3 regions of the Mangrovibacter phragmitis genome follow, and region 3 is predicted to be linked to each of the others. Evidence: predicted binding sites of a transcription regulator. Region 3 holds the regulator's gene; each other region holds the start of a gene.
What was found. The regulator sigma-54, encoded in region 3, starts transcription at its own class of promoters, with help from an activator protein. The targets are predictions, from matches to a motif close to GTTGGCACANNTTTCGCTNT.
Positions count from the first base shown of each region.

Region 1: hycA (formate hydrogenlyase regulator HycA) is a predicted target of sigma-54. The motif match lies at 1,745-1,764, and genes of this name have one in related genera.
Region 2: glnK (P-II family nitrogen regulator) is a predicted target of sigma-54. The motif match lies at 2,425-2,444, and genes of this name have one in related genera.

Region 1 covers NZ_CP134782.1:4,133,719-4,138,813, forward strand. The annotation lists partial or broken gene MPHASIOC01_RS20070 (proton-conducting transporter membrane subunit) at 1-552, opposite strand, end outside; gene MPHASIOC01_RS20075 (4Fe-4S dicluster domain-containing protein) at 549-1,157, opposite strand; gene hycA (formate hydrogenlyase regulator HycA) at 1,244-1,711, opposite strand; gene hypA (hydrogenase maturation nickel metallochaperone HypA) at 1,938-2,282, shown strand; gene hypB (hydrogenase nickel incorporation protein HypB) at 2,292-3,176, shown strand; gene MPHASIOC01_RS20095 (HypC/HybG/HupF family hydrogenase formation chaperone) at 3,167-3,442, shown strand; gene hypD (hydrogenase formation protein HypD) at 3,444-4,565, shown strand; gene hypE (hydrogenase expression/formation protein HypE) at 4,562-5,095, shown strand, end outside.
Region 2 covers NZ_CP134782.1:4,302,541-4,307,635, reverse strand. The annotation lists gene MPHASIOC01_RS20900 (SmdA family multidrug ABC transporter permease/ATP-binding protein) at 1-465, shown strand, start outside; gene MPHASIOC01_RS20895 (SmdB family multidrug efflux ABC transporter permease/ATP-binding protein) at 458-2,242, shown strand; gene glnK (P-II family nitrogen regulator) at 2,495-2,833, shown strand; gene amtB (ammonium transporter AmtB) at 2,864-4,150, shown strand; gene MPHASIOC01_RS20880 (hypothetical protein) at 4,570-4,785, shown strand; gene tesB (acyl-CoA thioesterase II) at 4,878-5,095, opposite strand, start outside.
Region 3 covers NZ_CP134782.1:3,827,195-3,832,289, reverse strand. The annotation lists gene ptsN (PTS IIA-like nitrogen regulatory protein PtsN) at 1-122, opposite strand, end outside; gene hpf (ribosome hibernation promoting factor) at 205-492, opposite strand; gene rpoN (RNA polymerase factor sigma-54) at 515-1,948, opposite strand; gene lptB (LPS export ABC transporter ATP-binding protein) at 2,110-2,835, opposite strand; gene lptA (lipopolysaccharide ABC transporter substrate-binding protein LptA) at 2,842-3,393, opposite strand; gene lptC (LPS export ABC transporter periplasmic protein LptC) at 3,362-3,937, opposite strand; gene kdsC (3-deoxy-manno-octulosonate-8-phosphatase KdsC) at 3,934-4,500, opposite strand; gene kdsD (arabinose-5-phosphate isomerase KdsD) at 4,516-5,095, opposite strand, start outside.

The sequences.
Region 1 (5,095 bases), 310 kb from region 3:
GTCGACAAAATCCAGAGTGCCGTAACGCGCCCGGAGAAGCCATGCGCACACCGCCAGCAATACCGTACCCAGGCGGCCCAGCAAGAACCACAATTTGCCAGACTGGCTGCACCCGGTAAGAAACACCGCGCACAACGCCATAATTTCAGCCATCACAATCAGCATGGCGAAATTCGTGGCGGTTACCGCCAGTACGGCTGCGGCCATCAGCAAATTCAATAAGAAGCCATTGCAACGGACATCTGTATGCCGGTGCCAGGCAATGTTGAATACACTGACAAACAGTGACGGGATACACAACGCAATCAGCCAGATACTGCTCAATGCGGTTAACTGAAACGTCATATGCATAAAGCTGAACGGGCTGGCAGCCTGAGGCGCAGCTCCGGTCAGCACGGCACCCGCCGCCAGGATAGCCATCAGGCTGCTGACAGCGCCACACACCCCGGCCAGTAAGCCACTCAGTGTGCGGGAAAAGGCAAAGACAAGCGCCAGTACTGCGGTAATGATAAAACCGAGCACCGCGCCGTCCATCAACGACAACGCATTCATTTAGTCGCCTCCGTCCCGGTATTGAATAAAGACAAATCCCCCAGACTGGCATTCACTGTCAGCGCACGCTTACGTTTGCTGGCCAGCGCCAGATCAGCGTTATCCACAACACGCAGTGCTTTGGTCGGGCAGGTACGTACACAGGCCGGGCCCTGTTCATCGAACTGGCATAAATCACATTTCACAGCCACCGCCCGAATACCTGGCACCCAGTCCAGCATGCTGCTGACTTTGGCCGGAGCGGGCGGAGCCGGCGGCGCTTTGGGTGTATTGACGTTGGCGGGAATATCCAGCGGGCGGCTGCCGGAGAACTCAATAGCGCCAAATGGGCAGGCGATGCCGCAGAGCTTGCAGCTCACACACAAACTTTCATTGAGCTGCACTGCGCCATCAACACGTTTAATCGCGTTGACCGGGCACACGGTCGCGCACGGCGCGTCTTCACAGTGGTGACATAACTGCGGCGCGGATTCATTTTTATTGCGCATGACTTTCAGGCGTGGCAGCGATTGCAGCCCCTGCTGACGATGCGTTTCAGAACAGGCCGCTTCACAGGTATGGCAACCTATGCACAGCCTGGAGTCGGCGATAACAAAACGATTCACCGGGTATGTCCTCGGGTCGATGGTCATTTTTGACGAAAACATGCCGCAAACTGTCAATTTCGACAGATATCGACACAGGTTAAGGCTCAGGCCAGTGCGTGGCGGGCCAGTTCTTGTTTAAGCTCACTCATATTCAGTGGCGTATCATCATGTACGGCCTGATACAGGCTGTCGTAGACACTGCCAATCTTGCCAAGGTAGTGGTCCAGAACCTGCTGGCGGTCGCGGATATTCACGGTGTTATCTATCTGCCCGGCATTGTTTAGTTCAGCCGTACCAATCAGCAGGCGGGTGTTATCATCACGGGTGCTTAAGGTATATTCGATGGTGTGGCAGTTAAAGCCCGTAGCTGGCTCAATGTGCACAATGAAGTGGTCAAATAACACAAAGCAGAGGTCCTCGTCGGGGCTGCATCCCACGGCGTGGTACAGGTGTGCTTTTGATAACGTGACGGCCTGAATCAGGGTATTGCAGTAGGTATGCCACTGATCCTGTAGCTGGCGATGCCGGTCGGCAATGTATTCAGCTTTTTCGCTCAGTTCCCAAATGGTCATGTTGCGTTACTCTTTTAATGGAAGTCCCCTCCATAAGCACATAACGTGCCAATTTTTAACACATTGTTTTTCATGTTTTTATTTTAAAAACACCTTAATAACCTGACTTTTGACATGTCATTTTCGTCACCTTCGTCATCGCTGACGACACTTCTTTACCTGGCAAAAAATAAAACATGGCACTTTTATTGCATTTGGTGCGCAGGGTGATTCACGAGGAGCAGTTATGCACGAAATTACACTCTGCCAGCGCGCTGTCGAACTAATGGAGCAGCAGGCTCGCCAGAATAACGCACAACGTATTACCGCTGTCTGGCTGAAGATTGGCGCGTTCTCCTGCGTGGAAACCAGCGCACTGACTTTCTGTTTCGAACTGGTGTGCCGCGGCACGCTGGCAGAAGGTTGTGCCCTGCATATAGAAGAACAACAGGCTGAGTGCTGGTGCCCACAGTGCCAGCAATATGTCACGTTATTAACCCAGCGCGTGCGCCGTTGCCCACAGTGCCAGAGCGATGAGCTCCAGATAGTGGCCGACGACGGTATGCAGATAATGCGCCTGGAAATCGAGTAGGAGTGCTGTATGTGTACCACTTGTGGTTGCGGTGAAGGCAACCGTTATATCGAAGGCGATGAGCATAATCCCCACTCACCTTTCCGTAGTGCGCCTTTCGCGGCGTCGGCCGCTGTTGCTCATAAACTGAGTATCACCGGGCTGGTGCCGGAAACCGCACACTTCACGCCAGATGAACTGACAGGCGGCGACCTGCATTATGGGCACGGTGAAGCCGGTAGCCATGCGCCAGGCCAAAGCCAGCGCCGTATGCTGGAGGTTGAAATTGATGTTCTGGACAAAAACAACCAACTGGCTCGCCAGAACCGCGCCTGGTTTGCCAAACAACAACAGTTAGTGCTCAACCTGGTCTCCAGCCCCGGTTCTGGTAAAACAACCCTGCTGACAGAAACCCTAAAACGCCTGCAAGGACGCGTGCCGTGTGCGGTTATCGAAGGCGACCAACAAACTGTCAACGATGCCGCACGTATCCGTGAAACCGGCACACCGGCAATCCAGGTGAACACCGGTAAAGGCTGCCATCTTGATGCGCAAATGATTCACGATGCCATGCACCGCCTGCCGCTGAACAACCACGGCATTCTGTTTATTGAAAACGTGGGTAATCTGGTTTGCCCGGCAAGCTTTGACTTAGGTGAACGCCATAAAGTGGCCGTGCTGTCTGTCACTGAAGGTGAAGACAAACCACTGAAATACCCGCACATGTTCGCCGCCGCCTCGCTGATGATCCTCAATAAAGTCGATTTACTGCCATACCTGGATTTTGACGTAGAAAAATGCCTTGCTTACGCCCGTGAAGTTAACCCGGCGATTGAAATCATTTCGCTGTCCGCCACCAAAGGCGACGGCATGGAGACCTGGCTTAACTGGCTGGAGGCACAACAATGTGTATAGGCATTCCCGGGCAAATCAGTGCCCTGCTGGATGACAACCAGGCAAAAGTCGATGTCTGTGGTATCCAGCGCGATGTTGATTTAAGCCTGGTTGGGCAGCACGATGAACAGGGTCAGCCGCGCCTGGGTCAATGGGTTCTGGTGCATGTTGGTTTTGCCATGAGTGTCATCGATGAGCAGGAAGCCCGGGATACTCTGGAAGCCTTACAAAACATGTTTGACGTTGAGCCCGATGTGGGTGCTCTGCTGTATGGGGAGGCGCGTTAATATGCATCTGGTCGATGAGTATCGCGACCCCGAACAGGTCCGTAAACTTCTGGTACACCTCGCCCAGCGGGCTCCGCTGCTGGGCGCCACGCCAGAACATCCACTGCGTATCATGGAAGTGTGTGGCGGCCACACCCACGCCATTTTCAAATTTGGCCTGGATCAGTTGTTACCACCCAATATTGAATTTATTCATGGCCCCGGCTGCCCGGTGTGTGTGCTGCCAATGGGGCGCATTGACACCTGTATTGATATTGCCCGCCGTCCCGGAGTTATTTTTTGTACTTTTGGCGATGCCATCCGTGTGCCTGGCCGCAATGGTTCTCTGCTGGATGCCAAAACGGCAGGCGCGGATATCCGTATTGTCTATTCGCCTATGGATGCGCTGAAACTGGCTCAGCAAAACCCGGACCATAAAGTGGTGTTCTTCGGGCTGGGTTTTGAAACCACCATGCCAGCTACTGCTATCACCCTGCGCCAGGCAAAAGCGAAAAACATCAATAATTTTTACTTTTTCTGCCAGCACATTACCCTGATCCCCACGCTGCAAAAATTACTGGAGCAACCAGATAACCAGATAGATGCGTTTCTGGCTCCCGGTCATGTCAGTATGGTTATCGGTACCCAGGCTTATAGTTTCATTTCGCAACAATTTAATCGCCCTTTAGTGGTTGCTGGTTTCGAACCCCTTGATCTACTGCAAGGCGTAACCATGCTGGTTGAGCAGAAAATAGCGAATCACGCATGCGTGGAAAACCAGTACAGCCGCGTGGTACCTGATGAAGGCAACAAGCTGGCACAACAGGCAATTGCCGATGTGTTTGTGGTGAATGGCGATAGTGAGTGGCGTGGTCTGGGCGTGATTGACGCATCCGGAGTGCATTTAACCCCGGAATACCAGCGTTTTGACGCCGAACAACACTTTAACCCGGTGCGCCAGTCAGTCAATGACGACCCACGGGCCAGGTGTGGCGATGTGCTTACCGGCCGGTGTAAACCGCACCAGTGCCCATTGTTTGGAAAAACCTGCAACCCACAAAGCGCATTTGGCGCGCTGATGGTGTCTTCAGAAGGTGCCTGTGCTGCCTGGTATCAATATCGAGCAGAGGAACCAGTGGCATGAAAACCGTTACCCTCGCCCACGGCAGTGGTGGGCAGGCAATGCAGCAACTTATCGCCCGGCTGTTTATGCGCGCCTTCGACAACCCCTGGCTGGCAACCCAGGAAGATCAGGCGCGCTTACCGCTGGATGTATTAACCAAAAGCGGCGACCACCTGGCATTTTCCACTGACAGCTACGTCATCGACCCCCTGTTCTTTCCCGGTGGGGATATTGGCAAACTGGCTATTTGTGGTACCGCCAATGATGTTTCCGTCAGTGGCGCAATTCCACGCTGGATTTCCTGCGGGTTCATTCTCGAAGAAGGCCTGGCTTATGACACCCTGGAACAGGTTGTCACCAGTATGGCCAAAACAGCCCGGGATGCCGGTATTGCCGTGGTCACCGGGGATACCAAAGTGGTGCCGCGCGGTGCCGCAGATAAGCTGTTTATCAATACCGCCGGTATCGGCGCTGTGCCCTGTCACCTGAACTGGGGCGCAAACCAGGTTGCGCCGGGCGATATTATCCTGGTCAGTGGCACACTGGGCGAC
Region 2 (5,095 bases), 480 kb from region 3:
GGTGCCAGCCAGGCTGAAATTGAAGCTGTTGCAAAACTGGCCAGTGTGCATGACGATATTCTGCGCCTGCCTCAAGGTTATGAAACGGAAGTGGGTGAACGTGGGGTGATGCTCTCCGGTGGGCAAAAACAGCGTATATCTATTGCACGCGCACTTTTACTCAATGCTGAAATACTCATCCTTGATGATGCGTTATCTGCGGTTGATGGCAGAACCGAGCAGCAAATTCTGCATAACCTGAGGCAATGGGGCGCAGGGCACACATTGATTATCAGCGCCCACCGCTTGTCGGCGTTAACGGAAGCCAGTGAAATACTGGTTCTTCAACAAGGGAATGTGGCGCAACGCGGCCACCACTCTGAACTGACGAATCAGCAAGGCTGGTATCGTGATATGTACCGTTACCAACAACTGGAAGCCGCACTGGACGAAGAGGATGAAACCGGGGAGCAGGCTCATGCGTAACCCATCTCAACCTGCATTATGGCCGACACTAAAACGTCTTCTGGCCTATGGCTCTCCCTGGCGTAAATCTATCATCAAAGCGGTGATTATGCTGTGGGTGGCTTCGGCGGCGGAAGTGAGTGGCCCGGCCTTAATCAGTTACTTTATTGACCACCTGGTTGCGGAAAAACAACTGCCGCTGGCGATGATCGGCGGGCTGGCCGCCGCTTATATCCTGTTGCAGGGGCTGGCCGCATTGCTGCATTACACTCAGGCTTTGTTGTTTAACGAGGCGGCTGTGGGGGTTGTGCAACAATTGCGTACTGATGTAATGGATGCAGCGTTGCGCCAGCCAGTGAGTGCATTTGACACCCAACCTGTCGGTCAACTGATCTCCCGTGTGACAAATGATACCGAGGTTATCCGCGATTTGTATGTCACCGTGGTAGCAACTGTGTTGCGCAGCGCTGCATTAATTGGTGCGATGCTGGTGGCGATGTTCTCATTAAACTGGCGTATGGCGCTGGTGGCTATCGTTATTTTCCCTGCCGTTCTGGTGGTTATGCTGATTTACCAACGCCTGAGTACGTCAATTGTCCGGCGGGTACGCAGTTACCTCGCGGATATCAATGACGGTTTTAATGAAGCGGTTAATGGCATGGGGGTTATCCAGCAATTTCGCCAGCAGATGCGCTTTGGTAAAAAACTGGCGGATGCCAGTGAAGCACACTATGACGCGCGTATGCAAACCCTGAAACTGGAAGGCTTTCTGCTACGCCCTCTATTGAGCCTGTTCTCAGCACTAATTTTATGTGGGCTGTTGTTTCAGTTCGGGTATGCCGGTAATGGCGCAATTGAAGTCGGGGTGCTGTACGCCTTTATCAGCTATCTGGGGCGTTTGAATGAGCCTTTGATTCAGTTAACAACCCAGCAGTCGATGCTGCAGCAGGCGGTTGTAGCAGGGGAACGCGTATTTGAGTTAATGGACTGCCAACAACAGCACTATGGCCCGGATAACCAACCACTGGCATCCGGGCGTATTGATGTCTCTGAACTCTCTTTTGCCTATCGCGATGGTCAGAATGTGCTGCGTGATATTAACCTGCAGGCACCAGCGAAAAGCTTTATCGCTCTGGTTGGGCACACGGGCAGTGGCAAGAGCACACTGGCAAATTTATTGATGGGTTATTACCCGTGGTCACAAGGGGAGATACGCCTTGATGGCCGTCCGTTAGAAAGCCTGAGCCATAGTGTCCTGCGCAAAGGTGTGGCGATGGTGCAGCAAGATCCGGTGGTGATGGCTGAATCGCTATATATGAATGTGACACTGGGGCGGGATATCAGTGAAGAGCGTGTCTGGCAGGCGCTGGAGACCGTGCAACTGGCTGACCTTGTGCGCTCAATGCCTGAAGGTATTCATACCCAATTAGGTGAGCAGGGCAATACGTTGTCGGTCGGGCAAAAACAGTTGCTGGCACTTGCCCGGGTACTGGTTGATACCCCGGAAATACTTATTCTGGATGAAGCGACTGCCAATATTGATTCAGGCACCGAGCAGGCGATAGGGCATGCACTCAGTGCCTTACGCCAGCGAACCACTCTGGTCGTAATTGCTCACCGGCTTTCCACCATTACCCAGGCTGATACTATTCTGGTGTTGCACCGTGGGCAGGCAGTTGAGAGTGGCCGGCATGAGGCACTCCTGGCGAAGCGTGGGCGTTACTGGCAAATGTATCAGTTACAGTTGGCTGGTGAAGAATTAGCCTCCAGCAGCTATGAAGAGTCTGCTGTTATGTAATGCACCATTATCTGGCGAACATTTAACCCATTGCACTATTGGTGCAGTGTTTTTTATAAAAACGCACCAAAAAGGTGCGTTTTTATTTTTCAGGAATGTTCCTGGCGACAACATTGTTTCCGGTCTTTTCAGTTAACCCGCCTCTCACCTCATTAAGACGCTGAAAGTTGCTGATTTATACTTTTGGCACGTTGATTGCTTAGTAATCCCTGTTCGCTGCGGCACTTACCGATTTCTTACTGGAGGGGATTTATGAAGCTGGTTACCGTGGTAATTAAACCATTCAAACTGGAAGACGTCCGTGAAGCGCTTTCATCTATTGGCATTCAGGGGCTGACAGTGACCGAAGTGAAAGGCTTTGGTCGCCAGAAAGGGCACGCCGAGTTGTACCGCGGAGCAGAATACAGCGTTAACTTTCTCCCAAAAGTGAAAATTGACGTAGCCATTGCTGACGATCAACTCGACGAAGTTATTGATGTAATTAGTAAAGCTGCCTACACAGGCAAAATTGGCGACGGCAAAATTTTCGTTGCTGAATTACAACGTGTCATTCGTATTCGTACGGGCGAAGCCGACGAAGCGGCCCTCTGATTCCTGGCAATGGTGAAAGGGATGGATAAAATGAGTAAATTTGGCATTAAACTTGGCCTCGGGGCGCTGGCATTGTTGCCATCACTTGCAATGGCTGCACCAGCAGTAGTTGATAAAGCCGATAACGCTTTTATGATGATTTGCACCGCACTGGTGCTGTTCATGTCGATTCCTGGGATTGCGTTATTTTACGGTGGACTGATTCGTTCCAAGAACGTGCTGTCCATGCTGACTCAGGTTTCTGTAACTTTCGCGCTGGTGTGCGTGTTGTGGGTGGTCTATGGCTATACCCTGGCATTCAGCACTGGTAACAATTTCTTCGGTAGCTTTGACTGGACCATGCTGAAAGGCATCAAAATTACCGATCTGATGGGTACTTTCTATCAGTACATCCACGTTTCCTTCCAGGGCTCCTTCGCGTGTATCACCGTTGGCCTGATTGTTGGTGCCCTGGCTGAACGTATTCGTTTCTCTGCAGTGCTGATCTTCGTTGTTGTGTGGATGACCCTGTCTTATGTGCCGATTGCGCATATGGTCTGGGGCGGCGGTCTGCTGGCAACCCATGGAGCGCTGGATTTCGCTGGCGGTACAGTGGTGCATATTAACGCAGCAGTTGCTGGCCTGGTGGGTGCCTATATGATGGGCAAACGCGTTGGCTTCGGCAAAGAAGCGTTCAAACCGCATAACCTGCCAATGGTATTTACTGGTACCGCGATTCTGTATGTTGGCTGGTTCGGCTTCAATGCGGGTTCAGCAAGTGCGGCGAATGAAATCGCTGGTCTGGCTTTCCTTAATACCGTTGTTGCAACTGCTGCGGCTATCCTTGCCTGGGTATTTGGTGAGTGGGCGATTCGTGGTAAACCGTCTCTGCTGGGCTCTTGTTCTGGTGCTATCGCGGGTCTGGTTGCGGTAACGCCTGCTTGTGGTTATATCGGTGTTGGTGGTGCGCTTATCGTTGGTATCGCGGCGGGCATTGCTGGCCTGTGGGGGGTTACTGCACTGAAACGCTGGTTGCGTGTTGATGACCCGTGTGATGTGTTCGGCGTTCACGGTGTTTGCGGTATCGTAGGTTGTATCCTGACCGGTATCTTCGCATCCTCTTCACTGGGTGGTGTTGGTTTCGCAGAGGGTGTCACTATGGGCCACCAACTGATGGTTCAACTGGAAAGCGTGCTGATTACCATTGTCTGGTCTGGCGTTGTTGCCTTCATTGGTTACAAAATTGCCGATATGACTGTTGGCCTGCGTGTTCCGGAAGATCAGGAACGTGAAGGTCTGGATGTTAACAGCCACGGTGAAAATGCTTACAACGCATAATCCCGCTGGTTGCTGAGTGCCTGGTGTAATAGCCAGGCATAAAAAAGAGGGACTGTTGTCTCTCCGATTGATGACAAAGTCCTGGTCATAAGACCGGGACTTTAATCTAATAAGGCCAGTATATTTTTGAACCGCCCGACTCGCTCAGAAAACCTCCTTGCAGTAGTAGCCGTTTGAAATCACCATTCTCGACGAACGTATTTCAGAACCACTTCTGCTGTGGTGCGTAACATCGGTGCCACTTTCTTTGCTTTATCCGTAGTGCAAAGCACCTCGTGCTGGTTTTTTTGAGTAACTTTACCCATTTGACCCCGGCAGAACATGCCCTGAGTTTTTTTGTGCCAGCAATTGTGATGCTGGTAACCTCCCTGGTATGTGTATCGCTTGCCTCAAGGGGGTATGTGGCGGGTATTACATGTTTGAGTTGGTTATTTGTGGTCTTAGTGGTACTAACGGTGGGGCAAGGAGTACGAGGCCTGTTCTGGGGTGGTGGCGGGCAGTGGGCAGTTTGTCTTGCATTCGTGGCATTGTGTGCGGCGCGCTGGATATTCAATTGCCAGGCATTTGTGCTGTTCATCCTGTATTGCCGAACACGGCGCATGGCTACCCTGGTGCGCCAACTACGCCAGCATTAAACAGGTGTTGAACTCAGGGTGATACGGAGATAGCGGCCTGAGTTCATTTTATGCCAGCCCACAAACTCTCATTTGTGGGCTATTCGAACAGGTTAACCCCGCTGGCGCATAACGCCTTCCTGCACTGTTGAAGCCACCAAAACCCCATCCTGCGTATAAAACTCGCCGCGTACAAAACCTCTGGCACTGGATGCTGAAGTGCTTTCCACGCTGTAGAGCAACCACTCGTTAAAGCTGAAAGGGCGGTGGAACCACATAGAGTGATCAATAGTGGCAACCTGCATCCCGTGTTCCAGAAACCCTATTCCGT
Region 3 (5,095 bases):
TTAGCCGCCAGCTCACTGACGATTTCCAGAGCACGTTTTTTGCTCTGACAATGTACGTTATTACGCGTACATTCCTGGTTCAGGACAGCGCTGAGTTGCAGCGCGGAATCATTATTCATCATAGCTCCACCTGGTACCCTCTGTGCCAGCGGCCCGCTATCCTGCGATAACGGGCCGCTGAGATTCAGGGAAATACCTGGGTCATCAATGCTGTTTCAGTTTATCTTTGTGTTTAGTTAATTGACGTGCGAGTTTATCTATCAAACCGTCAATTGCGGCATACATATCCTGGCCTTCGGCACTGGCATGCAATTCACCGCCATTTACATGAAGTGTAGCATCCGCTGTTTGAGTGACTTTTTCCACTTTCAACACAATATAGACCTGGTTGATCCTTTCGAAATACTGCTCCAGTTTGGCGAACTTTGTGTTGACGAATTCGCGCATAGCTTCAGTAATCTCGACATTCTGTCCTGTGATATTGAGTTGCATATTGTCTTCCTTATCGGTTGAGTCAAACCAATTGTTTACGCTGGTTCGACGGCGGTATGGATAAAGACTCGCGGTATTTTGCGACAGTGCGCCGGGCCACCATGATACCTTGATCAGATAACATAGAAGTCAGTTTACTATCACTAAGTGGTTTTGCCGGGTTTTCTGCGGCAATCAACTTCTTCACCAGTGCGCGAATTGCCGTGGAAGAGGCTTCGCCCCCACCTTCAGTATTCACATGGCTGGAGAAGAAATATTTCAGCTCAAAAATGCCCCGTGGGCTGTGCAGGTATTTTTGCGTGGTAACGCGCGAAATCGTTGATTCGTGCATTTCCACCGCCTGAGCAATATCTGCCAGTACCATTGGCTTCATGTATTCTTCGCCATTTTCGAAAAAAGCCTGCTGCTGCTCTACAATACACTGGCTGACCTTGAGCAGTGTCTCATTTCGGCTTTCCAGGCTTTTGATTAGCCATTTCGCTTCCTGCAGATTACTGCGGATGAACTGACTGTCACTGTCATTACGAGCATTGTTGCACATAGAGGCGTAATGCTGGTTAATGGACAGGCGGGGAATACTGTCGGAATTCAGTTCAACTGTCCAGTGCCCTTTATGTTTGCGCACCAGTACATCCGGAATAACGTATTCAGGCTCAGTGGTGTGAATGGACTGCCCTGGACGAGGATCAAGAGACAGGATCAGCATCATCGCATCTTTCAGCACATCTTCTTTTAGACGCGTGATTTTCATCAGTGTCCGGAAGTCATGGTTTGCCAGAAGATCGAGATGCCCATTGATTATCTGCCGGGCTTCTTCAAGAAAAGGCGTTTCACGAGAGAACTGAGAAAGCTGGATAAGCAAACAATCACGTAAATCACGGGCAGCTACACCCACAGGATCAAACCGCTGAACTCGCTTGAGTACAGCCTCGATTTCATCCAGTGTTATGGTTTCATCGCCCATGCTTTCCAGAATATCTTCAACGGGAACGGTGAGATAGCCTGTTTCATCTACCGCATCGACAATCGACGTGGCAATTGCCCTGTCAGTATCAGAGAACGGTGTCAGTTCCACTTGCCACATCAGGTAATCCTGAAGTGTTTGTGTTGTCTCCCCCTGATAAACAGGCAGTTCATCATCAATGTAATCGGCACCGGTGCCGGAGGGGGTTCCTGCGGTATAGATCTCATCCCAGCTTGCATCCAGCGGCAGCTCTTCAGGCATATCTTTTTGCTCAAGCGCTTCACGGGTATCCAGCGACTCACTATCCTGAGCATCCTGAGTTTCCACTTCGTCATGAAAATCGGTTTGCTCAAGCAGCGGATTATTTTCCAACGCTTGCTGGAGTTCTTGCTGCAGTTCCAGCGTAGACAGTTGCAACAGGCGAATGGCCTGTTGTAACTGAGGCGTCATGGCAAGCTGTTGACTAAGCTTTAGTTGCAAACCTTGCTTCATATTCAGAGCATACTTCCTCAGGTCAATACGTTAATAATACCTGCCCTGGCAAAAAGAAAAACTCTCCTGATAAAGTGAAACGGTGACAGTGATAACGAATAGCGAACAAACCTGATGTGAGGTGTGCTCACTCTTTTTTACATCCTGTCACGCTTACCCTATCAGAGTCTGAACTCTTCCCCAAGATATACCCGCTTCACATGCTCGTCTTCGAGAATTTCACTGGGTGTGCCATGGGCAATAAGATGACCCTGGCTGACAATATAAGCCCGTTCACAAACCGCCAGCGTTTCGCGTACGTTGTGGTCGGTAATCAATACGCCCAGACCGCTATCACGCAGATGTTCGATAATACGTTTTATGTCGATAACCGAGATGGGGTCAACCCCTGCGAAGGGTTCATCCAGCAGAATGAACTTCGGATTAGCAGCCAGCGCCCGAGCAATCTCTACACGACGGCGTTCACCACCAGACAGTGATTGACCAAGGCTGTCGCGCAGATGTTCGATGTGAAATTCTTCCATCAACTCATTTGCCCGATCAACACGTTGTTCGCTGGAGAGATCATCGCGAATTTGTAACACAGCCATCAGGTTATCGTACACGCTGAGACGCCGGAAAATAGACGCTTCCTGTGGCAGATAGCCAATTCCCCTACGGGCACGGGCATGAAGTGGTAACAGGCTGATGTCTTCATCGTCAATGGTGATATTACCGGCATCGCGTGGAACAATACCCACTACCATGTAAAACGTGGTAGTTTTCCCCGCACCGTTTGGCCCCAGCAGGCCAACGATTTCTCCAGAGTTCACAGTTAAACTGACATCTTCTACGACCCGGCGCCCTTTATAGGCCTTCGCCAGGTTTTTCGCTGTAAGTGTTGCCATACCGAATTAGTTACTCTTTTTAGGGGCTGGTTTCTGGTCTTTTTTGTCCTGAAGTTGGGACGGAACCAGAACGGTAGTCACGCGTTTACCTTTATCACTAAACGCCTGCATTTTCTGTTCTTTCACCAGATAGGTAATTTTATCGCCAGTGATATTACTATCCAGTTGCTCCAGGTAAGCTTTGCCAGTCAGCACGACAAAATCATTTTGCAGCTCATAATGCATATGGCTGGCATGGCCTTTAACCGGCTTGCCGTTATCCTGCATTTGATAGAATGTGGCAGGGTTACCATAGCCATCAATCACTTCTTTACCTTTTTCGCCACCGGGACGTGTCACAACAACTTTGTCCGCGTTGATCTTTATGCTTCCCTGGGTGACAACAACATTACCGGTAAAGGTAACAATATTGCCCTGCATATCCAGAGACTGTTGATCTGATTCGATATGGATAGGCTTATCCGTATCGCCAGTTAACGCAAATGCCGGGAGGCTGGCGGCAAACAATGCACCGGCTACCAGAACGTTAAGGCTGAGTTTGTTTATTTTGAATTTCATAGGAAGTTCTAACCTTTTCAATCAGCTTGGCCGTTTTACTGCGTAAGTTGCCGCGCATTTTCAAACCACTGGAATTAAATGTGGTGCCATATAGCGTCACCAGATCATCGGAGGCAACATCCTGAGTTATCAGGTTTACCTGCGCGTTATCGGTGGTGATTTTACGTAACTGTGAGTCAGGCGTCAGTGCATCCAACTCGACATGCCCGTAAAGATAAAGCATCCGGTCATTGGTCAGTTTTGCTTTGTCTGCCCGGATAGACCAGGTCGCGACTTTGTTTGTATCGTATGAAGTCACTACGGGGTCAGTAAACCAGGTCAGCTCTTGATCTGAATAATATTCAACATGTTTTGCTATCAGACGATAATTGAGCGCGCCTTCTGGATTATATACAACCGTATCGGAGTGCTCACTCTGATAAGTGGGCTCGTTATCATTGACCTGCACTTGCGAATTATTGTCGGTATCGGCGAGGTTTATCCCCAGCAAAATTAAAACGGCCAGGGCAAGCAGGATAATGACCCAACGTCTGCTTTTACTCATATTGATTGCCCTGTAGCCTGCTCAAGTTTGCCTTGAGACTGTAACAGGATATCGCAAATCTCTCTTACTGCTCCGCGCCCACCAGAAATCGTCGTGACATAATCTGCACGGGGGAGCAGCAGTGGGTGAGCATCAGCGACAGCCACACTTAAACCGACTTGTGACATCACTGGCCAGTCGATCAGATCATCACCAATATAAGCGACATCTTCCGGCTGTAACGAAAGGTGTGCAAGCAACGACTGGTAAGCGATTCGCTTATCACTTTGCCCTTGCCAAAGATGAGTGATGCCCAGTGTCTGGCAACGGTCTTCCAGTAACTTTGCCTTACGCCCAGTGATAATGGCAACTTCAATGCCTGATGTTAGGGCACAACGAATGCCGTAACCGTCCCGCACATTGAACGCTTTCAATTCTTCACCATTGTTGCCCATATAAATGAGGCCATCAGACATCACGCCATCGACATCAAGGATAAGCAGCTTAATCCGCGCCGCTTTTTCTATCACTGAGTTATCGACCAGACCGTAGCACGTTTCAGTTACCGCTTGGGGGGTACTCATTACTTCATATCCTATTCAGACGACGCCAGCGCGCAGCAGATCGTGCATATGTAACACACCAGCCAGATGGTCGCCATCCGCAACCAGTACAGATGTAATATGCCTGGACTGCATTAAATTCAATGCATCAACAGCCAGTGTAGCCGGCTTAACCCGAATACCGCCCGGAGTCATTACGTCTTTAATTGCCAGAGTATGCAGGTCTACGCCCATATCAAATACGCGGCGTAAATCGCCATCGGTGAAAATACCATGGATTGTCATCTGGTCATCACAGATAACTGTCATCCCCAGATTTTTTCGGGTGATTTCCAGTAAAGCATCGCGTAACGAAGCATGCTCACTAACATGGGGAATCTCATCACCCGTGTGCATAATATCATTAACACGCAGTAATAACTTGCGCCCAAGAGCTCCGCCTGGGTGCGATAGTGCGAAATCCTCGGCGGTAAACCCCCTGGCTTCCAGTAGAGCAACAGCCAGCGCATCACCCATAACTAATGTGGCGGTTGTGCTGGTGGTGGGGGCCAGGCCCAGTGGACAGGCCTCTTGCGGTACATGAATGCACAAGTGGATATCTGCGGCTTTCGCCATC